2 regions of the Billgrantia diversa genome follow, and region 2 is predicted to be linked to the other one. Evidence: predicted binding sites of a transcription regulator. Region 2 holds the regulator's gene; the other holds the start of a gene.
What was found. The regulator sigma-54, encoded in region 2, starts transcription at its own class of promoters, with help from an activator protein. The targets are predictions, from matches to a motif close to TGGCACNNNNNTTGCTNT.
Positions count from the first base shown of each region.

Region 1: a site for sigma-54 is predicted at 2,654-2,671, ahead of glnA (glutamate--ammonia ligase). Genes of this name have one in related genera too.

Region 1 is NZ_CP053382.1:298,591-312,902, reverse strand. It holds gene glnL (nitrogen regulation protein NR(II)) at 1-44, opposite strand, end outside; gene HNO52_RS01490 (DUF4124 domain-containing protein) at 372-938, opposite strand; gene glnA (glutamate--ammonia ligase) at 1,108-2,514, opposite strand; gene HNO52_RS01480 (glycosyltransferase family protein) at 2,863-3,402, opposite strand; gene typA (translational GTPase TypA) at 3,742-5,589, shown strand; gene HNO52_RS01470 (hypothetical protein) at 5,698-6,024, shown strand; gene HNO52_RS01465 (sodium-dependent transporter) at 6,206-7,651, shown strand; gene HNO52_RS01460 (ABC transporter ATP-binding protein) at 7,765-8,535, shown strand; gene HNO52_RS01455 (ABC transporter ATP-binding protein) at 8,600-9,304, shown strand; gene HNO52_RS01450 (branched-chain amino acid ABC transporter permease) at 9,332-10,339, shown strand; gene HNO52_RS01445 (branched-chain amino acid ABC transporter permease) at 10,339-11,652, shown strand; gene HNO52_RS01440 (ABC transporter substrate-binding protein) at 11,763-12,968, opposite strand; gene HNO52_RS01435 (dienelactone hydrolase family protein) at 13,320-14,078, shown strand; gene HNO52_RS01430 (C45 family autoproteolytic acyltransferase/hydrolase) at 14,075-14,312, shown strand, end outside.
Region 2 is NZ_CP053382.1:2,900,000-2,914,311, reverse strand. It holds gene HNO52_RS13460 (Maf family protein) at 1-322, shown strand, start outside; gene rng (ribonuclease G) at 375-1,838, shown strand; gene HNO52_RS13450 (YhdP family phospholipid transporter) at 1,846-5,676, shown strand; gene tldD (metalloprotease TldD) at 5,673-7,127, shown strand; gene yjgA (ribosome biogenesis factor YjgA) at 7,171-7,677, opposite strand; gene pmbA (metalloprotease PmbA) at 7,822-9,162, shown strand; gene HNO52_RS13430 (HPr family phosphocarrier protein) at 9,222-9,491, opposite strand; gene rapZ (RNase adapter RapZ) at 9,494-10,414, opposite strand; gene ptsN (PTS IIA-like nitrogen regulatory protein PtsN) at 10,458-10,928, opposite strand; gene hpf (ribosome hibernation-promoting factor, HPF/YfiA family) at 10,935-11,243, opposite strand; gene HNO52_RS13410 (RNA polymerase factor sigma-54) at 11,352-12,773, opposite strand; gene lptB (LPS export ABC transporter ATP-binding protein) at 12,931-13,656, opposite strand; gene lptA (lipopolysaccharide transport periplasmic protein LptA) at 13,663-14,202, opposite strand; gene lptC (LPS export ABC transporter periplasmic protein LptC) at 14,199-14,312, opposite strand, start outside.

The sequences.
Region 1 (14,312 bases), 1.9 Mb from region 2:
AGCAGCACCGCCGTGGTGAGGTGTTCCATCAGGCGTCGATACATTTACGACCTTCCTCGTTGAAACTCAGGAGTGCATGGAGCAATACGTGCATCGTCATGGCGCATCGGCGGGATCACCGCAGCCACCGTCCCGAAGCCAGGCAGCGCTCTGGTTGAAACATTTCAAGCAAGAAGCGCGCCAACCCGCGGCGGCGCAGCAGGGCGCCGTTTCAGGGCGAATGCAATGAACCCCTATGCACCACTATGGTGCAACAAGGATAGAAGCGCCAAATCAGGAGGCACATATTTCCCCCAACATGGGGCATCGGGGGGAACAAGGAAGGGCGAGCCTAGGAGAACAACGTACTCAGATCGAGGTGGCGCCTCGGCTCAACCGCCATCCTGCGGCAGCGTCACGTTGGCGCGCTGCACGTAAAGAGAGACCGGCGGGCTGCGATGGCGTACCTGCCCCCGGGCATCGAGCAACTCCGCCTGCAGCACGTATTCGCCACGGCCGAGATCGTTGAGCATGAAGGCGCGAGTATGCATGGGAGTCTGGCTCACCCGGCCGTCGACCAGTAGTCGCACGCTGTGATCGGGACGCAGCTCCGGCTCGATGGCCAGCTCCACTTGCAGGTTGCCGGCATAGCTTGCGGGGAGGTCCGCCCCGTGCTCCGGCGAACGGATGCGGAAGGTCCCGTAGGGCATGAACGGCTGGCCCGGGGCCTCGCCCATGCGTGGGGCAACACCCTCGACGCGCGGCGGCTCTGCCTGGCGCCCTTCGACCGGCGAAGGAATCACGGTCAGCGGCGCTAGCTCGACCGGCTCGCCGCCATGATTGGGGTCGTCGGTGAAGATCACGTTGCCTTGTGCATCGGTGGAGCGATAGATCGACGTGGCCAGCGCCCCCTGCGCCAGTACCAGGCCCAGCAGACACAGCACGATCGCCTTGCCCATGTGGACTCTCCCTTAGACGGCGCCTCGCGCAGCTTCGCTGCCGATCGGCCGATGTCCCAATGAATGTGTTTCCCTGCCACTTTTCGCAACTCAGTGTACGACAAAAAAAGGGCTCCGCGATGCGGAGCCCCTCTTGGCGAACCGGCGCCATGGCGCCGGACGCAACAGCTTAGCAGCTGTAGTACATGTCGAACTCGATCGGGTGCGTGGTCATGCGGATACGCTCGACGTCTTCCATCTTCAGTTCGATGTAGGCATCGATCATGTCGTCGGTGAACACACCGCCTTCGGTAAGGAAGGCCCGATCCTTGTCCAGGGCTTCCAGGGCCTGATCCAGGCTATGCGCCACGGTCGGCACCTTCTTGCCCTCTTCCGGCGGCAGGTCATAGAGGTTCTTGTCCATGGCGTCGCCGGGGTGGATCTTGTTCTTGATGCCGTCGATACCGGCCATCAACATCGCCGCGAAGCACAGGTAGGGGTTGGCGGTCGGATCCGGGAAGCGGAGCTCGACGCGCTTGCCTTTCGGGCTCGCGGTGTACGGAATGCGGATGGAAGCGGAACGGTTGCGGGCGCTGTAGGCCAGCATGACCGGCGCTTCGAAGCCCGGCACCAGACGCTTGTAGGAGTTGGTCGATGCGTTGGCAAAGGCGTTGAGGGCACGCGCGTGCTTGATCACGCCACCGATGTAGTAGAGCGCCATCTCGGACAGCCCGGCGTACTGGTCACCGGCGAACTGGTTCTGCCCTTCCTTCCAGAACGACTGGTGCACGTGCATGCCGCTGCCGTTATCGCCGACCAGCGGCTTGGGCATGAAGGTCGCGGTCTTGCCGTAGGCGTGCGCCACGTTGTGGATCACGTACTTCATTTCCTGAACTTCGTCGGCCTTCTTCACCAGGGTGTTGAACTTGACGCCGATCTCGTTCTGGCCGGCGTTGGCCACCTCATGGTGATGCACCTCGACGGTCTGGCCGATGGCTTCCAGGGTGTTGCACATCGCGCCGCGAATGTCGTGGAAGCTGTCGACCGGGGGCACCGGGAAGTAGCCGCCCTTGACGCGCGGACGGTGGGCCAGGTTGCCGCCTTCAACCTGACGGTCGGTGGACCAGGCGCCCTCTTCGGAAGTGATCTTGTACATGGCGCCTTCGATATCGGCCTTCCAATGCACTTCGTCGAAAATGAAGAACTCGGGCTCGGGGCCGAAGAAGGCGGTATCGCCCAGGCCGGTGGACTGCAGGTAGGCCTCGGCGCGCTTGGCGATGGAGCGCGGGTCGCGCTCATAGCCCTGCATGGTGGCCGGCTCGATGATGTCGCAGCGCAGCACCAGGGTGGCGTCTTCGGTGAATGGGTCGAGGAAAGCGGTGCCGTCTTCCGGGCGCAGAATCATGTCGGACTCGTTGATGCCCTTCCAGCCGGAGATGGAGGAGCCGTCGAACATCTGGCCGTTCTCGAAGAATTCCTCATCGACGTCACGGGCCGGAATGGTGACGTGCTGTTCCTTGCCCCGCGTGTCGGTGAAGCGCAGGTCAACCCACTTCACATCATGTTCTTCGATCAGGGCGAGAGTCTTGGCTGACATTTGTGTCCTCCGTTTGAGCTGTGGCTCGATTCGTTTGGCTGAAGTCCACTGGCACTGGTTGCATCGCAGCGCCTGTTGTAACACGCGGTGGGCCTGCTGCCCACGTCGCCATGCACAAGCATGGAGAGCTGCCCACACAAATGCAGGAGCCATGCCAAGCATGCACCATGCGAGCCCGGAGAAAGAGTAAGTCACGGTATTTACTAGAAAAAAATTTGCACCGCGCTGAATCGCACTGCACCATGCCTGCTCGACCGGCCCCATTGGGTACCAGCAGACGTCATGTGATGCACCGTTTTGGAGCAAATCTAATCAAGGCGCACCAAACAAGTGCGCATGGGCGGGTCGTTACGCGACTTCGATCGAGACGCGAGCCTGGCACGCCCGCAGCCGTTCGAGCAGATCGGGTAGTGCATCGCTTTGCAACTGCGGATCGAAGCCGCCGATACGATCGAACCAGGCCCGCGCCACCCAGAAGGTATCCACCGGCGAGGGGCGCTGGAGCAGCCACCACCAGCGGAGCCAGCTGTGGCGGCGCATGGGCAGGACCGCAGCGTCCCATTTACTGTCGAGGTCGACATCGGCCAGCCGATGGCTAAGCCAATCGGCGGCACGGCGATCCCCCTGCCCGGGAAAGAGCAGGACGTCCCCGCGGCTGGCCCCTACCGCGGTGTTGAATCGGCTGCCCAGGGTAGCGGAGCCACAGGACAGCAGGATGGCCTGGTGGCGTTGAGCCAAGGCCGGCAATCGACGATCGCCTGTGTCATCCACTAACAGCAGCTCATGGCCACCCTGCCAGCGCCGCGCAGCCTGCTCGAAGATGACCAGGCTGCGCGGAAGCTTTGCTCCCGCAGCGCGTGCATCGAATATAACACTGGCAAGGGTCATGGACCAGGCTCCACCAAGGCATAAAAGGGCCACCCGACAGCACGCCAAGTTACGGACTGTGTAAATAAGTGTAGAAAGGTATCGCTCAAGTTCCCTTGCTGAATTTTGTCGCACCGAACTGTCCAACACATGTCCGGCTTTGCCGGACGGCAACATTGCCCCGGCAACCCGAGCGCATGGGGAGAGCCACGTCCAGGGCTGAGAATTGCCTTATGACGAGGTTGTGCTATTCCCCCTCGCCGCTTATCTGTACAATGCGCCACCACTCCCCTACCCCGCGCCTAGGGTACGTCCTTCGATGTGTACATAGGTGCGCACCCTGTTGATGAGTCACACCCTATGAACACAGCTGTAACCCCCTCTCGTATCGAGAGTCTGCGCAATATTGCCATCATCGCCCACGTCGACCACGGCAAGACCACGCTGGTCGACAAGCTGCTGAGCCAGTCCGGCACGCTCGACCGCAAGGCCGAAGGCCAGGAGCGCGTCATGGACTCCAATGACCAGGAGAAGGAACGCGGCATCACCATCCTGGCCAAGAACACGGCGATTCGCTGGCAGGACGGCAACGGTCGCGACTTTCACATCAACATCGTGGACACCCCCGGACACGCCGACTTCGGCGGCGAGGTGGAGCGCGTGATGTCGATGGTCGACTCGGTGCTGCTGCTGGTCGACGCCGTCGACGGCCCCATGCCGCAGACCCGATTCGTGACCCAGAAGGCCTTCAACCAGGGCCTCAAGCCGATCGTGGTGGTCAACAAGATCGACCGCCCCGGTGCGCGCCCCGATTGGGTCATCGACCAGATCTTCGATCTGTTCGACAACCTCGGCGCCACCGACGAGCAGCTCGACTTCCCGATCATCTACTGCTCGGCGCTCAACGGCATCGCCGGCATCGACCCGGAGGAGCTGGCCGAGGACATGTCGCCCATGTTCCAGGCCATCGTCGACATCGTCGAGCCGCCGGCCGTGGAACAGAACGGCCCGTTCCAGATGCAGATCTCGGCACTGGACTACTCCAGCTACGTGGGTGTCATCGGCCTGGGCCGCATCAAGCGTGGCTCGGTGAAGCCCAACCAGACGATTACCGTGATCGGCACCGACGGCAAGACCCGCAAGGGCAAGGTCGGCCAGGTGATGACCCACATGGGCCTGGAGCGAGTGCAGACCGACGAGGCCACCGCCGGCGACATCGTCTGCATCACCGGCATCGATGAGCTCGCCATCTCCGACACCCTGTGCGACCCGGCCGCCGTCGAGGCGCTGCCGCCGCTGTCGGTCGACGAGCCCACTGTCTCCATGACCTTCCAGGTCAACGATTCGCCCTTCGCCGGTCGCGACGGCAAGTACGTCACCAGCCGCAACATCAAGGATCGCCTCGACCAAGAGCTGATACACAACGTCGCGCTGCGCGTCGAGCAGGGCGAGAGCCCGGAGAAGTTCAAGGTCTCCGGCCGCGGCGAGCTGCACCTCTCGGTGCTGATCGAGACCATGCGTCGCGAAGGCTTCGAGCTGGCGGTGGGCCGCCCCGAGGTGATCATCAAGGAGATCGACGGTGTCCGGCAGGAGCCGTACGAAGAGGTGATCATCGACTGCGAGGAGCAGCACCAGGGCGCGATCATGGAGGAGCTCGGCTACCGCAAGGGCGAGCTGACCAACATGAACCCCGACGGCAAGGGCCGCGTGCGCCTCGACTTCATTATCCCCGCACGCGGGCTGATCGGCTTCCGCGGCCAGTTCCTGACGCTGACCTCGGGCACCGGCATCCTCACCAGCCGCTTCGACCACTACGGTGCGCTCAAGCCCGATGCCGCCATCGAGCGTCGCAACGGCGTGCTGGTGTCGATGGTCGACGGCAAGGCGCTGGCCTACGCGCTGTACGCCCTGCAGGAGCGCGGCAAGCTGATCATCGACCACGGCACCGAGGTCTATGAAGGCATGCTGGTGGGTATCCACAACCGCGCCAACGACCTGGTGGTCAACCCCACCAAGGGCAAGAAGCTCGACAACATGCGCGCCTCGGGCAACGACGAGAACATCGTGCTGACGCCGCCGGTGAAGTTCAGCCTGGAGCAGGCCATCGAGTTTCTCGACGACGATGAGCTGGTGGAGATCACCCCGAACCACATCCGCCTGCGCAAGAAGTTCCTCAAGGAGCACGAGCGCAAGCGCAACAAGAAATAACGTAACAAAGCAACACTGCGCCCGCCTTCACGGCGGGCGCTTTGCGTCGGGCCATCTCGCGATGAGCGGCTACGCTATAGGCAAATCCAGCAGCAGCGAGGAGCAACCATGCACAAGCACGTAGAATGGGACGACCCCGGAGCCGACAGCGTGATGCGCCACTACGAGCGCAGCCCGCAGGGCTATTCGGAGCCGGGGCGGGGCGACATCCTCTCGGGCCGCTACCAGGGCAAGGTGGTGCGGATAAAGGTCGAGGCCTACGTCGACGGCACCAGCATCGGCGAAGTGGTGGCACTCATCGAGCCGCACAGCGGCAAGCGCCGCAAGCTGATCGGCAAGCTCGCCGTGGGCGATACGGTAAGGCTGCCGGATGCCAGCCGCGCCTTCGAGCCTCGCCCGGGCGACGTCTCGAAGGAGGACGAAGAGCCGCAGTGACTTCCACGAACCCGCGCCCCGGTCACCTGCCGTTCCCAACGTATCCTTAACGATCGTCTACTGGCCAGGAAGCGGGTTTTTGGCGCACAGTGTACGCGCCCACCGACCGGCCCCACCCAACCGGCACCAGTGGCGACATTCGCGGGCCCACAAGGCCACAAGACGAGCCTTCGGAAGCATAATGAGCACGTACAACGTCTGGACACACAAGGGTACCTTTCTGTTGGCTGCCGTCGGCTCGGCAGTGGGGCTCGGCAATCTATGGCGCTTTCCCTATCTTGCCGGTGAGAACGGCGGCGGCGCCTTCATCCTGATCTACGCCCTGACCATCTTCGCCGTCGGCATTCCGATCCTGATCGCCGAGACCATGCTCGGCCGCGCCAGCCGCCGAAGCCCGATCATGGGCATGCAGTTCCTGACTCGTACCCACAAGGCCTCACGCGGCTGGGTATCGATCGGCTGGCTGGGTGCAGCCTCGGCGTTCCTCATCCTGAGCTTCTACTCGGTGATCGCCGGCTGGGCGATCCACTACACCTGGCTGATGCTCACCGGCACGCTGGTAGGTGCCGACGCCGCCACCATCGGCGCCGGTTTCGATGCGCTGCTGGCCTCGCCGGGGCTGCTCACGCTCTACCACACCCTGTTCATCATCGCCTCGGGGCTGCTGGTGGGCATGGGCATTCACAAGGGCATCGAGAACGGGCTGCGCATCATGATGCCGGCGCTGTTCGTGATCCTGCTGGTGGTGCTCGCCTACGGCATCGCCAATGGCGACTTCGCCGCCGCGGCAAGCTTCCTGTTCACCTTCAACCTGGCCGACCTGAGCCTCGAAGGCTGGCTGCAGGCGATGGGCCAGTCGTTCTTCACCCTGAGCCTCGGCATGGGCGCGATCATGGCCTACGGCGCCTACATGGCAAGCGACGCCTCGCTGAGCCGCACCGCCTTCGCCATCGCCTTCATCGATACCGCCGTGGCCATGGTCGCGGGCCTGGCGATCTTCTCGCTGGTGTTCGGCGCCGGGCTCGACGCCGACGCCGGGCCGGGGCTGATGTTCGTGACGCTGCCGCTGGCCTTCGCCGAGATGCCTCTCGGCGGCTTGGTCGGCGGGGTGTTCTTCATCCTCGTACTGGGGGCAGCCATCAGTTCCTCGATCTCGCTGATCGAGCCGGTGGCCGCCTTTCTCGTCGAGCGCTTCGACCTCACCCGCCCGCAGGCGGTGTTCGTCATGGTGGTGGCCAGTTGGGCGCTGGGGCTGATGACGGTGGTCAGCTTCAACCTGTGGGCCGAGGCCAGCCTCTTCCACACCCTGTTCGGCCGCAGCGGTTTCGACTTCATCGAGCTATTGACCAATATCTTCATGCCGCTGGGCGGTCTGCTCATCGCGCTGTTCGCCGGCTGGGCATTGACCCACTCCGAGGTGATGAAGGAGATGCGCACCAGCGAGACCTGGTTCCAGGTCTGGCGCTTCCTGGTACGATTCGTGGCGCCGGCGGCGGTGGCCTTCGTGTTCCTGCGTACCATCCCGCAGGTCGAGGGCTACCTGTTTCCGACCGTGGGTGCGCTGGTCATCGTCGGCGCCTTCGCCGGTGGCCGCACCTTCCTGGCCGGCAACCGCCAGGAGCAGTAGAACAAAACCTGCCGCCGCCTTCGGGCGGCGGCTCGATATACGCCGCCCGGCCCCATCCGTGCGGCACTTTCCTAACAACGATTCCGGAAAGGAATAACTGTGCAGGAACCAACATGCCATCCATCATCGACGTCAGGCACGTTCACAAGGCCTTCGGTGGCCTGAAGGTCATCAACGACTGCTCGATCCAGGTCGAGAAGGGCTCGATCACCGGGCTGATCGGCCCCAACGGGGCCGGCAAGTCGACCTTGTTCAACATCATCGCCGGTGCCCTGCCCCTCGACAGCGGCCAGGTCCTGCTCGACGGCGAGGACATCACCAACCGTCCCGCCAACGAGCTGTTCCACAAGGGCCTGCTGCGCACCTTCCAGATCGCCCATGAATTCTCCCACATGACCGCACTGGAGAACCTGATGATGGTGCCGCCGCGGCAGGCCGGGGAGAACCTCTTCGACGCCTGGCTCAAGCCGGGACTGGTGCGCCGTGAGGAGGCCGAGGTACGCCGCCGCGCGCTCGAGGTAGTCGATTTCATCGGCCTGCACCACGTGCGCAACGAACTGGCCGGCAACCTTTCCGGTGGGCAGAAGAAGCTGCTGGAACTTGGCCGCACCATGATGACCGACGCCCGCGTGGTACTGCTCGACGAGATCGCCGCCGGGGTCAACCGCACCCTGCTGGGCGACCTGGTGAGCAACATCGAACGGCTCAACCGCGAGATGGGCTATACCTTCCTGGTCATCGAGCACGACATGGAGATGATTGCGCGCCTGTGCGACCCCGTGATCGTACTGGCCCAGGGCAGCGTGATGGTCGAGGGCAGCATCGAGGAGATCCAGAACGATCCCCAGGTGATCGAAGCCTACTTCGGGTCCAATGCTGCCTGAGGGCAGCGGCCTGGCCCGCCGAGACCGACAAGAAGAACAGCAACGACAGCGCAGAGAATCCACGATGCCATTACTCGAAGCACGCGACGTGCACGGCGGCTACGGCGGCATGAACATCCTCAACGGGGTGAACATGTCGATCGAGGCCAATGAGGTCGGCGTGATCGTCGGCCCCAACGGCGCCGGCAAGTCGACCATACTCAAGGCCATCTTCGGCCTGCTCATCGTCAGTCAGGGCGAAATTCTGCTGCGCGGCGAGCCGATCCACAACCTGCCGCCCAACAAGCTGGTGCAGAAGGGCATGGGCTTCGTGCCCCAGGAGAAGAACGTCTTTCCCAGCCTCTCGGTGAAGGAGAACCTGGAGATGGGCGCGTTCCTCAAGCCGGGCAACGTCAAGCGCATGCTCAAGCAGGTCTACGACTTCTTTCCTCCGCTCTACGACAAGCGCCACCAGCCCGCCGGCGAGCTTTCCGGCGGCCAGCGGCAGATGGTCGCCATGGGCCGCGCGCTGATGGCCGAGCCCGACGTGCTGCTGCTCGACGAGCCCACCGCCGGCCTTTCGCCGCTCTACATGAACGAGATCTTCGAGCGCGTAAAGGAGATCAACGCCGCCGGCGTGGGCATCCTCATGGTCGAACAGAACGCCAAGCAGGCCCTGGCCATCGCCGACAAGGGCTTCGTGCTGGCTGCCGGCAAGAACCGCTTCACCGATACCGGCGCCGCCCTGCTCGCCGACCCGGAAGTGGCCAAGAGCTTCCTGGGCGGTTGAGCCCGGAGCCGTACTGGAGAGTGAGTCGTGAACGAACTGGTATTCTTCATCAACAACGTGATCGTCGCCGGCAGCGTGTCCGGCTCGATCTACGCAATCGGCGCCATCGGTGTGACGCTGGTTTTCAGCATCATGCGCTTCGCCCACTTCGCCCATGCCGACATGATGACCTTCGGCGCCTTCATGGTGCTGCTGCTGACCATGGCCTTCCCCGGCGTGGGCGCGGTGGTGGGGCTGCCCACGCCCGTGGTCATGCTGCCGCTGGCCATCGTGCTGACTGCCCTGCTCGCGGTGGGCATCGACAAGGCGTTCTACAAGCCGCTGCGCGCCCACGGCGTCAAGCCCATCGTCATGGTGATCGGCTCGCTGGGTGTGACCCTGATGCTGCAAGGGCTGATCCGCCTGTTCTCGGGCACCGGCGCGCAGAACCTGTACCTGGCCGGTGAGCGCAAGGAGATCTACCGCCTCGAAGTACCGTTCGAGCTGGCGACCCGGCCCATCACCATCACCGAACCGCAGATCATCCTGTTCGTCCTGACCGTCGTCAGTGTGGTGGGGCTGCACCTCTTCCTCAACCGTACGCGGCTGGGCAAGGCGATGCGTGCCATGTCCGACAATCCCGACCTGGCGCGGTCCTCGGGCATCAACACCAACCACATCGTGGCGGTAACCTGGGTGATCGCCGGCGGCCTGGCGGCCATCGCCGGCACCCTGCTGTCGCTCGACGTGACCTTCAAGCCCGACCTGAGCTTCTTCCTGCTGCTGCCGATCTTCGCCGCGGCCATCGTCGGCGGCGTGGGCCATCCCTACGGCGCCATCGCCGGCGGCTTCGTGGTGGGCTTCGCCGAGACACTGGCAGTGTTCAACTGGTCGGTGCTGCTGCGCCCCTTCCGCGACAGCCTGCCCGAATGGCTGGCCGAGGCCGGCAACCTCGCCTTCGTCGGCACCGAGTACAAGATCGTGGTGCCATTCTTCATCCTGGTGGCGATCCTGATTTGGCGCCCCACCGGTATCTTCAAGGGGAAGGTGATCTGATGAGCACGCAACATACCGAACGCCGCGAAGATATCGTCGCCACGCCGTCACGCTTCCCGCTGCGCGAAGTCATCCTGTTCGGCGCCCTGCTGGCGGCGGTTCTCGGTGTCTACGCCGTGATGGGAACCGCCTACAGCACGCGCATGCTGGTGGAAGCCGCCTGCTATGCCATCCTGGCCCTGGGCCTGACCATCCAGTGGGGCTATGCTGGCCAGTTCAATGCCGGCGTGATGGGCTTCGTCGCACTGGGCAGCTTTGCCACCATGATCTTCAGCGTGCCGGTCAACGACGCCTTCTGGGGTACGGAGCTGCCCGGCGAGCTGGGTCTGGCGCTGCTCTACGTGGCCGCCGCCATCCTGGTCGTCTATGGCGCCACCAAGCTCGACCGCATCGGCGTACACAGAAAGCTGCGCACGCTGATCGCCGTCGTGCTGGCCGTGGTGCTCTACCTGGTGGTGATCAGCCTGCTGCGCGACGTCACCGCCGAGATCGAATCCCGCGCCGGCTTCATCGGCGGCCTGGGCCTGCCGGCCTGGAGCGGCTGGATCGTCGGCGGCGCCCTGGCCGGCATCATCGGCTACTTCATCGGCCATATCTGCCTGGGGCTGCGCAGCGACTACCTGGCCATCGCCACCCTCGGCATCGCCGAGATCATCAAGGCCTTCCTCAAGAACTCCGACTGGCTGACCCGCGGCACCGCCACCGTCTCGCCGCTACCTTGGCCCACGCCCGGCCCCAGCGAACTGGGCTTCACCCTGGCCCGTGCGCTGTATCTGTCGGTCACGGCGGTGATGATCGCGGCGATCTTCTTCCTGCTGCACCGTGCCTATCACGCCCCCTGGGGGCGCATGATCCGCGCCATCCGCGACAACGAGATCTCCGCCGCGGCCATGGGCAAGGACATCAACCGGCGCCGCCTGGAAATCTTCGTGCTGGGCTGCATCCTGATGGGTATCGGCGGCGGTGCGTTGGCCTCGTTCAACAGCATCTTCGACCCCAACGGCTTCCTGCCGCTGAACCACACTTTCCTGGTGCTGGTGATGGTCATTCTGGGTGGGCCCGGCAACAACCTGGGCACCATCTTCGGCGCCGTGGCGGTCTACATCATCTGGCTGATGTCCGAGCCCTTGGCGCTGTTCGTGATGCACGGGGCGGCCGCCATCGGTGAGGGCTGGTTCGGCTGGGAGGCGCCGGGCAACCTCGACAGCCGCGCGCTGCAGGCCCGGGTGTTCGTGATAGGCCTGTTGATCACCCTGGTGCTGCGCTTCGCCCCGCAGGGGTTACTGCCCGAGAAAGTCAAACACCACGGGTAGAGAGGGTGAATTATGCGACATAAATCCGCACCTCTCTAAAAACTACATTTCAAAGAAGGGCCTCGGCAGTGCCGAGGCCCTCTTGTGTGCAGGCTAGGTCTGAGCGGGGTTTAGTCCTGAATCAGGCCCTTGCCGACGAAGTCGCCGCCTTCGACGGCCATCTCGAGCACCACGCCCGGTACGTCGCCGTTGTCGTCGAACTCGTGTCTGCCGGAGGCGCCCTCGTAGTTGATCTCCTCGCCGGCGGCGATCAGCTCCAGAGCCTTCTCCCACTCGCCGGGCAGGATCACTTCACCCGGAGCGGAGGAGACGTTGCGCAGCGCTTCGGAAAGACCTTCGCGCTCGGCATTGCCGTTCTGCTCGATAGCCAGCGCCAGCAGGAAGGCGGCATCGTAGGCCTGGGCGGCGAACACCGCGCTGGGGTCGAAGCCGGCCTCCTCGGCCGCCTGGCCGAAGATGTCGGTACCCGGCAGTTCGGGGCTACCCGGGCGGGTCGCGATCATGCCCTCGAGGACGTCCGCCCCCACTGCGTCGACCAGCGATGTCCCCACCATACCGTCGGCGCCGGCATACTGAGTGAAGGCGCCGCTCTCGTAGGCCTGGCGCAGGATGGTCTGGCCCGAGCCGTCGGCGTAGGCCAGCACGACCAGGGTCTGGGCGCCGCTGGAGGAGAGCGAGCCCAGCTCGGAGCGATAGTCGGCGCGGCCATCCTCGTGGGCCAGATTCGCGGCTATCTTGCCGCCGCCCGCCTCGAAGGCCTCAGTGAAGGCGTCGTCCAGGCCCTGACCGTAGTCGTTGTTGACGTAGGTGACCGCCACCTCGTCGAAGCCCTTCTCGAGCATCAGCTTGGCCAGGATCTGACCCTGATAGGCATCCGAAGGCACGGTACGGAATACCAGGTCGTTATCGTCCAGCTCGGTCACTGCCGGCGCGGTGGAGGCCGGCGAGACCATCACCACCCCACCGGGAACGGCGGCACTGTTGGCCGCCGCCACGGTGGCGCCTGTGCACAGCGCCCCGACGATCGCGGTGACCTGCTCGGTGTTGACCATGCGGTCCGCCGCGTTGGATGCCGCCGAAGCATCGCTACAGGTGGTGTCGGCATTGGGCATGACCAGCTCCTGCCCGCCCAGGATGCCGCCCTGCTCATTGATCTGCTTCACTGCCAGCCGCGCACCTTCGAAGATCGGAGGGGTCAGACTCTCGATCGGGCCGGTGAAGCCGCCGATGAAACCGATCTTGACTTCCGCCTGCGCCGCGCCAGCGAATGCCACGCTGGAGGCAGCGATTGCCATCGCCAAAACGCTCTTCTTCATTTGTTCTTCTCACTCTCGTTAAGTACGCGCTAAGTACTTGTGGTTAATTACTTGTGGTTAAGTACGCCTGATTGCCTACGTCCGGTTGTTTTACGTCTGGTTACGAATCCAGGACACCCCCTAAATCTGGAAGGCTCAGAGCCAAAACACAAGCCCCCCATACCAACGTTTGACCCTTGCGGCAAAGCGCCAACCTCTGATCAGAACAGCGCCAACCCCTTATCGGAATGAAGAACCCAACGTGGCAAACGCCTGGCGCGCTTAACGCTGCCGGCCATGCCCCGCCGGGCATCGCCTATACTCAAGTCCGCCACGGCTTCAATGCGCGCATCCACAACACAGGAGCTCCCTATGCGCCCTGCCCCCTTATCCTTCACGCTGCTTGCAGCGATGGGCCTTGCCCATGGCGCCCACGCCTTTACCCCCGCCGGCAACGACGCCGTCTACGAGGTCGGCGACGAGGCCTTCGAAGGCTACTACAGCCCCGCCCGGAGTGAAGCCCGCGGCATGGTGCTGATGGTGCACGACTGGGATGGCCTGGGCGACTACGAACGCCAGCGCGCCGACATGCTGGCCGAGCAGGGCTTCGATGCCTTCGCCGTCGACCTGTTCGGCCAGAACAATCGCCCCGAAACCACCGAAGACCGCCAGGCCGCCACCCGCGCACTCTACTCCGACCGCGAGCGCATGCGCGAGCTGACCCTTGCCGGCCTGGCCGAAGCCCGCGAGCAGGAAGCCGCCGAAAACGTGGTGATCATGGGCTACTGCTTCGGCGGGGCCGTGGCACTGGAGATCGCCCGTTCCGGCGAAGCCGAGAATGTCGCCGGCTATACCAGCTTCCATGGCGGCGTGGCCACGCCGGAGGGCCAGGAGTGGCCCGAAGCAGTGCCCCCTCTGCTGATCGCCCATGGCGGTGCCGACACCAACGTGACCATGGAGGACGTCAGCGGGCTGGTGGAAGAGCTCGAAGCCATTGAGGCAATTTATACGGTGGAGATCTACTCCGGCGCCCCGCACGGTTTCACCGAATTCGAAAGCGAGCGCTACCAGGAGCGCGCCGACGAGGCGTCCTGGGCCGCCTTCCAGACCTTCCTCAAGGAGGCGCTATGAACCAGACCCAGCCATTGGTCATGACCGAACTGGCGGGAAGCCACCACGAGGTCGGCGCGGAACATGGCCGCATCCATCGCCACCTGATCCAGCGCGGCATGCAGGTCTATGGGCAGCTGTTCCACGATTTCGTCGGTATCCGCTGGGAAGAGGCACGCGACCGGGCCTGCCACTTCGAAGCCCAGATCGCTCAGGGATTTCCCGAGATTCTCGAGGAGATGAACGGCATCGCCT
Region 2 (14,312 bases):
CATGCTGCAAATGCTGTCGGGTCGCGCCCATGAGGTGCTCACCGCCGTAGCCGTGACGGGACCCGCCGGGTTGCTCGACGTGTGCGTGGCCACGCGGGTTTTCATGCGCCGGATAGACGATAGGGAAATGGCGGCCTACTGGGCGACCGGTGAGCCCGTCGACAAGGCGGGTGGCTATGCCATCCAGGGACTGGCGGCGGTCTTCGTCGAACGAATCGAGGGCAGCCACTCGGCGGTGGTCGGGTTGCCGTTGTTCGAGACGGCGCAGCTGCTGACGCGACAGGGCGTGCCACTGTGGCATGCAGTCGGAAATGCTGTCTAGCCGCATCACTATGTCATAATGCGGCGAGACGAAACTGGACAAGGATTTCCGCATGAGCGGCGAAGTACTGATCAACCTGACGCCGATGGAAACCCGCGTGGCGGTGGTGGAGAACGGCGTGCTGCAGGAGGCGCTGATCGAACGTACGCGTCGCCGTGGCATTGTCGGCAATATCTACAAGGGCCGCGTGGTTCGGGTGCTCCCCGGTATGCAAGCTGCCTTTGTCGATATCGGCCTCGACCGGGCGGCCTTCATCCATGCCCACGAAGTCATGCCGCCCGGCACTCCGCCGGAGGAGCAGGCTTCCATCGGCCAGTTGCTTCACGAGGGGCAAGCCCTGGTGGTTCAGGTCACCAAGGATCCCATCGCTTCCAAGGGCGCGCGGTTGACCACCCACCTGTCGGTGCCGTCGCGCTATCTGGTCTACATGCCCGACTCGCCTCATCATGGGGTTTCCCAGCGCATCGAGGACGAGCGTGAGCGCGAGCGATTGCGCGAGCTTCTCGAGCTCTGTCAGGGCGAGCAGGAGATCGAGATCACCGGCGGTTTCATCGTGCGCACGGCGGCGGAGAACGTGGGCAAGGACGAGCTCTACGCCGACATGCACTTTCTCTTGCGATTGTGGCGCAAGGTCAGCGAGCGCAAGGTGACCGCTCCGGCGCCCAGCGTGATCTACGACGACCTGCCGCTGTTCATCCGCACCCTGCGCGACTTGATGCGCGACGAGATCGAGAAGGTGCGCATCGACTCGCGGGAGAACTACGTCAAGCTGCTGGAGTTCGCCGAGGAGTTCATGCCCGATTCCTCGGCACGTATCGAGTACTATCCCGGAGAGCGCCCGATCTTCGACCTCTACAGCGTCGAGGACGAGATTCAGAAGGCGCTGGGGCGCAAGGTGCAGTTGAAGTCCGGTGGATACCTGGTGATCGATCCTACCGAGGCAATGACCACCATCGATGTCAATACTGGTGGTTACGTGGGCCATCGCAACCTTGAGGAAACCATCTTCAAGACCAACCTCGAGGCGGCCAACGCCATTGCCCGCCAGCTGCGATTGCGTAATCTGGGTGGCATCATCATCATCGATTTCATCGACATGGAGGACACGGAGCATCAACGTCAGGTGCTACGAGTACTCGAAAAGGCACTCGAGCGCGACCACGCCAAGACCAAGTGCACCGGTGTCACTGAACTCGGACTGGTGCAGTTGACCCGCAAGCGCACCCGCGAAAGCTTGGAGCAGACCCTGTGCGAATCGTGCCCCACCTGCGGTGGCCGCGGCACGCTGAAGACCGCCGAGACGGTATGCTACGAGATTTTTCGTGAGATCCTGCGCGAAGAGCGCGCCTACAGCGCCGAAACCTACATGGTGCTGGCCTCTCAGCAGGTGGTGGATCGCTTGCTCGACGAGGAGTCCGCGGCGGTCGCCGACCTGGAGGCGTTCATCGGTAAGACCATTCGCTTTCAGGTCGAGGGCCACTACTCCCAGGAGCAGTACGACATCGTGCTGATGTGAGTGGCCGATGCATCCTTTTCGTCAGGTAGGACGCTGGGTCCTCACCCTGCTGGCCGTAACGCTGGCGCTGGTGGCCGTGCTGCTGCTGGCGCTGCGCCTGGCTCTGACTCAGGTCGACCAGTTGGCTCCTCGCGTCGAGCGTCTGCTCGAGGCGCGCTCGGGGGCGGCAGTACGGCTGGATGAGTTCGATGCCAGGCTGGCCCGGCTCGATCCGATCGTGGAGGGCGGCGGTCTTACCATTACTACCCGCGAAGGAGATGCCGGCTTGCCACTGCTCGAGGTCGAGCATGCTCGCTTGCGTCTGGATAGCGCGGCAAGCCTGCTTAGCGGAGTGCCGGTAGTCGAGGATGCGCGCCTGACGGGGCTCACGCTTCACCTCTATCAGGATGAACAGGGCGGCTGGCACTGGCCGGACCCGGCCAGGATTCCCCCCGCACTGTTGGAAGGCGAGTTCAATCTCGAACAGCTCGATTCCTGGGTCGGAATGCTGCTGCAGCAGCGTGCCTGGGTAGAAAACGTTCGGCTGATACTGCACGGCCGCAAACGCCGGGTCGACATGCTGGCAACGCGTTTGTTGCTCACCGGTGACGAACGGCGAGCGCACCTGGAGGGTGAGGTTCACCTGGAGGGGCAGGAAGAGGCTACGCTGCAGGCCGTCCTGGAGGTCTTGCCGGGCCCTGCCGGTTTGCGTGACTTCAGCGCCGCGCTTCAGGCCGAAATGAAGCTCGGTACGCTGATCGATCTGGTCGAGGTCTTCACCCCCGACGACCCCCTGCGCCTGGAGGATGCCAGCGGTGACGTCACCCTCTGGGGGCGCTGGCATCGCGGTGAGCTGGCCGATGCGCGGATCGATGTCGACGTGCCTCGGCTGGCGCTGCGTCGTGACGATGCGCCGATCGTGCTGGAACCGTTCAAGGCACGTGGCCAGTGGCTGCGTAGCGATCAAGGATGGGAAGCCTGGCTGCAGGGTGATGCCTCGGCCGCCGACTGGGCTGAGCCGCGCGAGCTCGAGGAGGAAAAGGAGCCGGCATTGCCACATTTCTGGCATATTCGCAGCGATGGGGAAGGCTGGTGGCTGACGACCAGCCGCTTCGAGCTGGCTTCCCTTGCCGCCTGGCGCGAGCGCATCCTGCTTCCCGAGAGCCTGGTTCGAACCATCGATGCCCTCGATCCCCGCGGCCTGGTGTCTGGGCTCGGAGTCGGGCGGCGCAATGGACATTGGATCGCACAGGCTGCCGTGCACCAGGTCGAGGTGGATCCTTGGGAAGAAGTGCCGGGAGGTGGCCCGCTGGATGCCTGGGTCGAGGCACAGGACTTTTCGGGGCGTGTCGAATTCGTTGGCGTGGGTGAGCCGACGTTCAAGATACCGCAGCTCTACGAGGCCCCGATGGCACTCTCGCATGCCAGCGGTGAGGTGCGCTGGACCTATGAAGGGCCGCGTACTTTCGTCAGCGGGCGCCAGCTCAGGGCGGGTTGGCAAGGCGCCGAGGTGGCGGGAAGTTTCGGCCTGGCGCTTGGCGGCGATGTGCATGGTGGCCTGGGGCTCGACCTGAACTTCCGCAACGTCGATGCCTTGGAACGGCCGCTGGTGGATTGGTTGCCCGGCGACGTGATAGGAGAAGAGCTTTATGCCTGGCTGGCCGGGGGGGTAGCTGGGCGTGTGCCATCTGGCGATCTCAAGCTACACCTGCCGCTGCGGCGTGGCGGCAGTGGCCTCGGGCCTCGATTGCAGCTCGATCTGGCAATCGAGGACGGTCGACTGCCTTTCGATCCGCAGTGGCCGGTAATCGAGTCGATCGAGGGACGCCTGAGGGCGGGCATCGGTACTCTGGATGCCGAGGTGCGCCGTGCCGAGAGCCTGGGCGTCGAGGGCAGCAATGGGCAGGTCGTCATCGAGAATGACGTGCTTCGCGTGACCGGAGACCTGGCTGCCGATGGCGCTGCGCTGCGCCGCTACCTGCGGGCGCTACCCGTCGACGGCATGGAGCAGGTCGAGGACTGGCGCGGAGAGGGCGGAGCCGGCGGCCGGATCGAGCTGGCAACGAAGCTCGGCGAAGAGGAGGACTTTCGACTCGATCTCGACACCGAGGTGGCCATGGAGCAGCTTGCCTACCTGCCGCTGGAAGTGCCTATCGTGAACGTTCGCGGCCCGCTTGCGTGGCGGCAGCGCGATGATGAGGGTGGGCTTGAGGGTCAACTGGAGGCACGCCTGTTCGGCGGGCCGATCAATGCCGATATCGACACTCTCGCTGGATACATTGAACTCGACGGCGCTACCGAGATCGCGAACATACTGCAGCATTTCGAGATCGCCGATCTCGGTTCCAAAGTCTCGGGGCGCCTGCCTTGGCAGGGCCGGTTCTCGCTCGATGAGGCGGGCAATACCTTTCGTTTCGACAGCAACCTGCAGGGCGTGACCGTCGAGCTGCCTGAGCCGCTGGGCAAGGCAGAGGGAGAGGCACGACCGCTGTGGCTGACGGCAGATCTCGACCAGCGGCAGGTCGAGGCCGAGCTGGACGGGGATGCACGTCTGCGCTGGCGAGGCCTGCCGTGGTCGAACCTGGGCCAGGGTCAAGTGTGGTTGGGGCGCTCGCCCGACTCTCCCGAGTGGCCTGAGGAGGAGGGATGGTCAGCAACGCTCTATCATCCTCGGCTCGATCTGGTGGCGTGGGGTGAGGCGTTGGCGCCGCTGCTCGATGGAGGGACGTCGGGGTCCATTGAGAGACCTGCTTTATTACGCCTGTTGCGGGTGGAAACCGCTTGTCTCGCTGGTCCTGAAAGCTGCTTGGGAGGTATGTCCGCCGAGGCGCGTCCGCACGCCGGTGGCGGTTGGCGCGTGGGGCTGCAGGGCGATTTGCTCGAAGGGGGGCTCGATTACCGTCCTTCCCTCGCCGATCCGCTGGATATAGCGCTGGAGCGCCTGACCCTCGATGGCCTGCTGCCGGCCCAGGTGGAAGGCGCCGGCAATCTGCTCGAAGAGCTCGATGTGCCACCCGATCCGGCGCCGCTGCCCGACTGGCTAACCGAGCTGCCAGATGGGCGACTGCGAATCGCCGACATCCTCTACCAGGGGCGTCAGATCGGCCCGCTGACCGCGCACTGGGAAGGTGGGCCTCAGCAGCTACGGGTGGCCCCTCTGGGGCTGACCTTGGGGCAGGTCTCGGCGCGAGGGGAGATCGTCTGGGAGTCGGCCGGTGCCGGCGACAGCCTGACCCGCTCGCGGGTCGATCTCGATGGGCGCGATCTGGGCACTGCGCTGGAACGACTCGGCCAGCCGGTCTCGATCCGCAGCAGCGAGACGCGTGTTCGCAGTCAGTTGGCCTGGCCGGGGGCGCCCTGGCAATTCGCCCTGGCGCGCTCGCGCGGTAGCATCGAGGTCGAGCTGCGCGATGGCCGCTTTGCCAACCTCGAATCGCCTACGGCGCGGTTGGTGGGTCTGCTCAACGTCGATAACCTGGTACGCCGCCTGCGCATGGATTTTTCCGACGTGACCGGCCAGGGCACGGCTTTCGATCGAGTGAGTGGGGCTGCTACCCTTTATGAGGGCGTACTCGAGACCAATGGCCCGGTAACGATAGACGGCCCGGCTACTTCTTTCACATTGGACGGCACTGTCGACCTCGTCCGGCGGGAACTGGATCAGCGCCTGGGGGTCACGGTGCCCGTCAGCAGCAGCCTGCCGTTGGCCGCGGTAATCGCCGGGGCGCCCGTGGTGGGTGGTGCACTGTTCATTGCCGACCGTCTCTTCGGCAGGGCCATCGACAAGGTCACTCGAATTCATTATCGCGTGCGGGGTCCGTGGATCTCGCCGGACATCACACTGGAAACCGCCGAATGACGACATCTTCAACTCTTTTGCTCGATACTGCCGCCGAAATCCTGTTGCACCCGGGCGGGCTGGATATCGAGGCACTCGATGCAGGCCTCGGCCACGTGCTGGCGCCCGGCGTCGATTACGCCGATCTCTATTTCCAGAGGAGCTGGCACGAGAGCTGGGTACTTGAGGACGGCGAAGTCAAGGAGGCCGGCTACAATATCGACGGTGGCGTCGGCGTGCGTGCCATGGCGGGCGAAAAGACCGGCTTCGCTTATTCCAACCAGATTACCCTCGACGCCTTGGCCGAGACGGGACGCACGGCTTCGGGCATCGTGCGTAGCGGTGCCACCCTGCCGGTCGGCTCGCGGGTCGTGAGTCACGCTGCGCCGCGCTATGCCTCGATCGATCCTCTTTCGGGCCTTTCTGCCGAGGACAAGATCGCCCTGCTCAAGCAGGCCGACCGCGTGGCACGGGCCGCCGATCCGAGCATCAGCCAGGTTAGCGCATCTCTGACCGGCGTGCACGAAGTCGTTCTGGTGCGCGCCAGCGACGGCACCCTGGCGGCCGACATCCGTCCGTTGGTTCGCTTCAACGTCAGCGTTATCGCGGTGAAGAACGGCCGACGAGAGCGCGGCAGTGCCGGTGGCGGCGGGCGCTATGCCATGGCACGTCTGCGCGACGACAACGTCGCCGAGCGTTTTGCCAAGGAAGCCGTGCGCCAGGCCTTGGTCAACCTGGACGCCGTCGACGCCCCGGCCGGCCAGATGCCGGTGGTGCTCGGGCCAGGCTGGCCCGGCATCCTGCTGCACGAGGCGGTGGGACATGGCCTTGAAGGCGATTTCAACCGCAAGGGCAGTTCGGCCTTCGCCGGACGCATGGGGCAGCGGGTGGCCGCGCCTGGCGTGACCGTGGTGGACGATGCCACCCTGGCCGATCGGCGCGGTTCCATGAGTGTGGATGACGAAGGCACGCCGGGCCAGTACACGCCGCTGATCGAGGATGGCATTCTCACCGGCTACATGCAGGACAAGCTCAACGCCCGGATGATGGGCATGCAGCCCACCGGCAACGCCCGGCGCGAGTCGTTCGCACATATGCCGATGCCGCGCATGACCAACACTTACATGCTGGCCGGCCAGGACGATCCGGCGGACATCCTCGCCAGCGTCAAGCGAGGCATCTACGCGGTCAGTTTCGGCGGTGGCCAGGTGGATATCACCTCGGGCAAGTTCGTGTTCTCGGCAAGCGAAGCCTACCTGATCGAGGACGGCAAGATCACCGCGCCGGTCAAGGGGGCGACCCTGATCGGCAACGGGCCGGAGGCGATGGGCCGGGTGTCGATGATCGGTCACGACCTGGAGCTCGACACCGGTATCGGCGTTTGCGGCAAGGAGGGGCAGGGCGTTCCCGTGGGCGTGGGCCAGCCGACGCTCAAGCTGGATGAGCTCACTGTCGGCGGCACTGCGTCGTGAACGAACGTGCCTGCCGCCGGTTCAGCCACGAGCGGCGGGAGTCTTACAGCCCCGCCGTATCGCGGATCAGCTTGAACAGTTTGCGCGCATTGGCCGGGGGTTTGCCGCGTTCGCGCTCGCTCTTGGCGTTGCGGATCAACTGACGCAGCGCCTGGCGATCGACATCGGGATGCTCCTCGATGAAGGCCTCGACGGCGCCGTCGCCATCTTCGATCAGGCGATCGCGCCACTTCTCGAGGCGATGAAAGGCGAGGTCGCGATGGCGATTTTCCTGCTCGACTTCGTCGAATACGGCCTGAATCGCTTCGAGGTCCTCGCGCCGCATCAGTTTGCCGACATACTGCATATGGCGCCGGCGCCCTTCGTGGGAGCGGATGCGGGAGGTTTCCTCGACGGCTGCGAGCAAGTCTTCCGACAGCGGGAAGCGTGCCCGCTCGGTAGGCGTCATGGCGATGATCTGTTCGCCCAGTGCCTGCAGCGCATGCATTTCACGCTTGAGCTGGGACTTGCTGGGCCGTTCGTCGAAGGAAGAGGGAGTATCCTGGGTCATGCCGCGTCCAAGTGATGAGAGGTCAGAGTCATCCTGGCCAGTGAAGCGATCAGGCTCGAATGACAGCAGTATATCAGTCCGTCGCCGGGCGACGGGAAATGACATGTTGGAGGCCGGCGCGGTCGGTCAGTGAAGGAGAGACACATGAGCAAGGCTTTCGATGCCGCCGCCCAGCAGGCACTGCTTGAATCGCGGGCCGAGCAGGCGCTGGCCCTGGCGAAACACTTGGGGGCCGACGCCTGTGAGGTGGGGGCCAGCGTCGACCAGGGAACCGGTATCAGCGTGCGTGAGGGCGAGGTGGAATCCGTCGAACTCTCCCGTGACCAGGGGATCGCCGTGACGGTCTACCTGCGTGGTCACAAGGGCAGCGCTTCTTCCACCGATGCCGGTGAGGCTTCGATCCGTGAGGTCGTGGAGAAGGCCATGGCCATCGCGCTCTATACCGGTGAAGATCCCGCCGCCGGCTTGGCCGATCCCGAGCTGATGGCCACCGACCTGCCTGATCTCGACGTGCATCATCCCTGGCCGCTTTCCACCGAGCAGGCTATCGAATTGGCGCTGGCTTGCGAAGCGGCCGGTCGCAGTGAGCCCGGTATCCGCCAGTCGGAAGGAGCTTCGCTCTCCAGCGGTGAGGGAGTGCGAGTCTACGCCAACAGCCATGGTTTTCTGGGCAGTCAGCGTGGCAGCCGCCACTCGCTCTCCTGCATGTTGATCGCCGAGGACGAGGGCGGCATGCAGCGCGATTATGATTATACCAGCGCGCGCAACCCGCAGGACCTGCTGAACGCCGATGCGGTGGGCAGGAGCGCCGCCCAACGCACCCTGAGCCGGCTGGGAGCTCGACGGCCCGCCACCGGTCGCTTGCCGGTGCTGTTCGACGCCACCGTGGCCAGCGGCCTCGTCGGCCACCTGATGAGTGCCATCGCCGGCGGCTCGCTCTATCGCCAGGCCTCGTTCCTCTGCGATCGACTGGGTGAGCCGCTGTTTCCTGGCTGGTTCACTCTCGGCGAGCGCCCCATGGAGCGAGGAGCCATGGCCAGTTCGCCATTCGATAACGATGGCGTGCAGACCCGCGACAACGTCTACATCGAGGGGGGGCGGCTGGCGAGTTATATGCTGTCGGCCTACAGCGCGCGGCGCCTTGGCATGCAGACCACCGCTAACGCCGGCGGTGCACGCAATCTGCGCATCACGGCACCGCTCGACTCACGCGAGGAACTGCTCGCGCGCATGGGGCGCGGCTTACTGGTCACCGAGCTGATGGGACAGGGTGTCAATGGCGTGACCGGCGACTACTCACGCGGTGCGGCCGGCTTCTGGGTCGAGAACGGCGAGATTCAGTACCCGGTGGAGGAGTTCACCATTGCCGGCAATCTGGAGGCGATGTTCAAGGGGCTGTTGGCCGTGGGCAGCGATATCGATACCCGCGGCAGCATTCACACCGGCAGCTGGCTTGTCGACGAGATGACCGTAGCCGGCTCATGAGCTGAATGGACGCTTTACGCCTTTCCATCAAGTTGTCGGGGACGAGCGCAGCCATTCCCCTAGGTATCCTCTTCGAAGCGGGCCTCGAATAGTGCCTCGATGGCCTCCAGCACCGCCTCGGCATCCTCCCCTTCGGCGCTGACATCGAGTTCGGTGCCGCAGGGGGCGCCCAGCATCAGTAGCGCCATGATGTTGCTGGCATCGGCCTGCTGCTGCCCTCGGCTGACGAACACGCGCGCGTGAAAAGGCTGGCAGCACTGCACCAGCTTGGTGGCAGCTCGGGCGTGAAGGCCGCGTTTGTTGGTCAGGGTCAGCTTGCGGCAGGGCACGCTCAGGTTTCCTTGCGTTCGGGCGTCTCTTCGGTCACGTCACGGGCGGAGGTGACCGGTGTGTGGATGCCTAGCTCTCGATGGCGCAGGCGCACGTCGGGCTGTTGCCGGGCCAGATGTTTGGCGAGGCGCTCGGCCAGGTACACCGAGCGGTGCTGGCCACCGGTGCAACCGATGGCAACGGTCAGATAGCTGCGGTGTGTATCGCGGTAGGCGGGAAGCCAGCGTTCTACCCAGGCGACGATATCGTCGAGCATCTGCTGTACCAATGGGTACTGTTCAAGGAATGCCACAATGCTAGGTTCTCGGCCGGTAGCCGAGCGCAGGCGTGGGTCCCAGTAGGGGTTGGGCAGACAGCGTGCGTCGAAGACGATATCGGCGTCGAGGGGTACGCCACCCTTGAAGCCGAACGACTCCACGGTCAGGGTAAGTTGGTCCGCGCGATGACTGGCCACCTGTTCGGTGATTCGCCCGCGCAGGTCATGTACCGACAGCCGTGAGGTGTCGATGATCAGGTCCGCCAGGTTGCGAATGTCACTCAGCGTCACGTCTTCCGACTCGATGGCTTCGCCCAGGGTCATGTCCCGGCCACGGGTCAGGGGATGGCGACGCCGGGTAGCGGAGTAGCGTTCGAGCAAGATGCGTGCATCGGTGGTCAGGTAGATGACCTGACAGTCGACCTGCTTGATACGCAGCTCTTCCAACAGGCGTGGGAAGCGCTCCAGGGCATGGGGCAGGTTGCGCGCGTCGATACTGACGGCGATCGAGGTCTGGATGGTGGGCGAGTTGCGTAGCTCATCAACCAAGGACCCGAGCAGCATCGCCGGCAGGTTGTCGATGGCGTAGTAGCCGATATCCTCGAGCGCTTGCAGCGCGATCGATTTTCCAGAGCCGGAGCGGCCGCTGATGATCACAAGCTGCATGAGAGTTCTCCTGATCAGGGCTGGCCGAACGGCGAGGTGAGTGTCAGGCCGAGGACTGTCGTCGAATCGCTTCGATGAGACGCTCATGGAGCTCGCGCTGGCTTGCGCATTTGCGCAGTCGCGCCCGCGTCTCGGCGTCGTTCATGACGCTAGCCACCTGGCTCAGCAGCGACAGATGCGTATCGTCGGCTTCTTCCGGTACCAAAAGCACGAACACCAGATCGACCGGCTCGCCGTCGATGGCGTCGAAGTCGATGGGTTCGGCAAGTTTGAGAAAGGTCGCTACGGGGTTATGACAGTGCGGGCTACGGGCATGGGGAATGGCCACACCATTGCCGATGCCGGTACTGCCCAACCTCTCACGACCGACGAGTCTGCCGAAGACCTCCTGACTGTCGAGGCTCGGAGTATTCTGCGCAATGAAGGTGCTGAAGAACTCCAGCACCCTCTTCTTGCTGCCCCCGGGAACGTCGAACAGAGCGCGTTCCGGAGGCAGGATGGTTTCCAGTGTCATGGCAACTCAGCGAATGCCGGCGCCCTGGGCGCGAGCCTGGGCCTTTTCCTTGTGTTTAACCAGTTGACGATCGAGCTTGTCGGTCAGCGCATCAATTGCGGCGTACATGTCCTGATCGGAAGCTTCGGCATGCAGATCGGCGCCGGCGGCATGCAGCGTGCAGGCGGCCTGCTGACGCTCCTTCTCGATCGAGAGCGTGACTTGCACATTGGTAATGTTGTCATAGTGTCGCTGGACGCGGCTCAGCTTCTCGCTCACATAGTCACGCAGTGAATCGGTCAGCTCAACATGATGGCCGGTGATGTTGACTTGCATGACAAGCTCCTTCGTCCTTCGGGTGGTAGCTCGATTGTAACCCTTTTTACTGCCCTGCATACCCCCTCGAGCGGCGGGATTGTCGGGGATCAAGGTTGATTCGAGGCATCAGCGAAAACGCTTGCGCTCGCTCGAGGAAGGAATTCCCAGAGCTTCACGGTACTTGGCAACCGTGCGGCGGGCGACTTGAATGCCATCCGCGGCCAGCAGGTCGACCAAGCGGCTGTCGGAGAGCGGCTTGCGCGGCGTCTCTTCGGCGATCAGCTTGCGGATACGGGCGCGGATCGCCGTGCTCGAGTGGACGTCGCCGTCACCGTTGCCGCCGACATGACTGGAGAAGAAGTACTTCAGTTCGAAAACGCCGCGGGGCGTATGGATGAACTTCTGTGTCGTCACCCGCGAAATGGTCGATTCGTGCATCTCCACCGCCTGGGCAATGTCGGCCAGCACCAGTGGTTTCATTCCCTCCTCGCCGTGTTCGAGAAAGTCGATCTGGCGGGCCATGATCTCGCGCCCAACCCGCAGCAGGGTGTCGTTGCGGCTGGCGAGGCTTTTCATCAGCCAGCGGGCTTCCTGCAGGTGATCCTTGAGAAATTGGTTGTCCTGACTCTTGTCGGCACGGCGCACCAGCGCCACGTAGTCGGGCTGGAGGCGTAGCCGGGGCAGGGCCTCGGCATTGAGTTCCACGCGCCAGCCGGATTCATCGTGGTAAGCGACCAGGTCCGGCGTGACGTAGCTGCTGCCGACATCGGCATAGGCGCTGCCGGGACGCGGATCGAGCGAGCGAACCAGGGCAATGACCTCGTCCAGCGATTTGTCGTCCAGACCCAGACGACGCTTGAGCAGGCGACGATCATCAGCGGCCAGTGCCTCGAGAAACTGGCGCACCAGCCGACGAGTCTGGGGCAGCAGCGGTGTATCGTCAGGCAGCGCAGCCAGCTGTAGCATCAGGCACTCGCGCAGGTCGCGAGCGAACACGCCGGTCGGCTCGAACTGCTGCAGACGCAGCAAGACCTGCTCGACTTCCCGTGTGGGCAAGCCTTCTAGTCCTTGCCGGCGCAGGCCGTCGCGAATCTCTTCGAGGGGCTGGGCCAGGTAACCCGTGCCGTCGACGGCATCGATCAGGCTTTCGGCAATCTGACGCTGACGGTCGCTCAAGTCGGTCATCGCCAGTTGCCAGATCAGATGGCCGGTCAGCGTCTGCGCCGAGGCCTGGCGCTCGAAATCCGGGCCTTCGCCGGTGGCGCTGCCTGAGCTCGTACCATGGTCGGGATAGGTATCCGTCCAGTCGCTGTCGGTGGAAAGCTCACTGGGTATCTCGTCGGCCCAATCATCGCTCTGGATTTCGCTGGCGGCCTGCTCGCCGAAGCCGTCGTCGAGCTCCAGCATAGGGTTGGATTCCAGCGCCTGCTGGATCTCCTGGCGAAGATCGAGGGTCGAGAGCTGCAGCAGGGCAATGGCCTGCTGCAGTTGGGGAGTCATGGTCAGCTGGGTGCCGACGCGCAATTGCAAGGATGCTTTCATGGCCATGAGGGTAAGGGCTCATTTGCCGGAAAGACTCTACCCTAGACTGGCGGACGCTGACTTGCAAGAGGGGTGGGTGCAATAAGCATGCCATTGGCAATATGCATGCCTAATACAAATAATTAATTAGAGATCATGCGCTTGCATGATGAGAAAAAGTGCGTTATAGGCGGAAGTCTTCCCCGAGGTAAACTTCCCGGACCCGCCTGTTGGCCAGGATCGCCTCGGCGTCCCCTTCGGCAATGATCTGGCCGTCGCCGACGATGTAAGCCGAATCACAGATATCGAGGGTCTCGCGGACGTTGTGGTCGGTGATCAGCACACCGATGTCGCGCGACTTGAGCTGGCGGATGATCCCCTTGATTTCGCCCACCGAGATCGGATCAACCCCGGCGAAGGGTTCGTCGAGCAGAATGAAAGCCGGCTCGGTGGCCAGCGCCCGGGCGATTTCGACGCGCCGCCGCTCGCCGCCGGACAGGCTCATGCCAAGGTTGTCGCGAATGTGGGTGACATGGAATTCCTCCAGTAACTGCTCGAGCCTCGCCTGCCGCGCGTGGTGATCGAGATCCTTGCGCGTTTCGAGGATGGCCATGATGTTATCGGCCACCGAGAGTTTGCGGAAGATCGATGCCTCCTGGGGCAGGTAGCCGATACCTGCCCGTGCGCGCTCGTGCATTGCGCTGCGCGAGAGATCCTGGTCGTCGATATGGACTTCACCGGCATCCGCCTTCACCAGGCCGACGATCATGTAGAACGAAGTGGTCTTGCCGGCTCCATTAGGCCCGAGCAGGCCGACCACGCGGCCTTGTTCGATGGAGAGGCTGATGTCGTGCACCACGCGGCGGCGCTTGTAGCTCTTGGCCAAATGCCGGGCGTATAAGGTCTTCATCGGCACTCAACGCTCCGGCTGCAGGGTCATGCGAATGCGCTGGCTGCCTTCGACGCCCTCGCCCTGGGCGCGCGCCTGGACCACGCGACGATCGAGGAAATACTCGAGATAGCCCCCGTCGAAGGTGTCGCCACCCTGGTGCAGCTCGGCGCGGTCGATCAGTTCCACTCTGCGCTCGGCCACATGATAGATGATGGTACGCCCCCAGCCGCGAACCACGGGCTGGTCGGGGTCGGGCTGCTGTTCGATGTAGGCGCGTTCGCCGTGGGCCGTGGCACGCGAAAGCTCGCCGGCCGCATTGCGCTGAAACTCGACTCGGTCGCCGGTGAGTCGCATGCTGCCCTGACGAATATCGACGTCGCCTGTGTAGACCGCAGTGCCGGCGCGATCGTCGAGTTCGAGTTGGTCGGCCTCTACCTCGATGGGCTGCTCGGCATCACTCTGCTGCGCCATGATCGAACCGCTACCCGCCAGGCCGATCAACGCCATGCCAACCAGCGCCAGGGTGAGTGGCATACGTATGGTCGGGAGCCTGCATCGCTTCATGGCGTGAAATCCTCTAGGTTGGCGGCGTCGGCCTGCTCTGGCTGGGCGACTTCCGGGACATGGTGGCCGCGCACATTGTCGGTCAAACGCGCCCGATTGTCATGGATCCA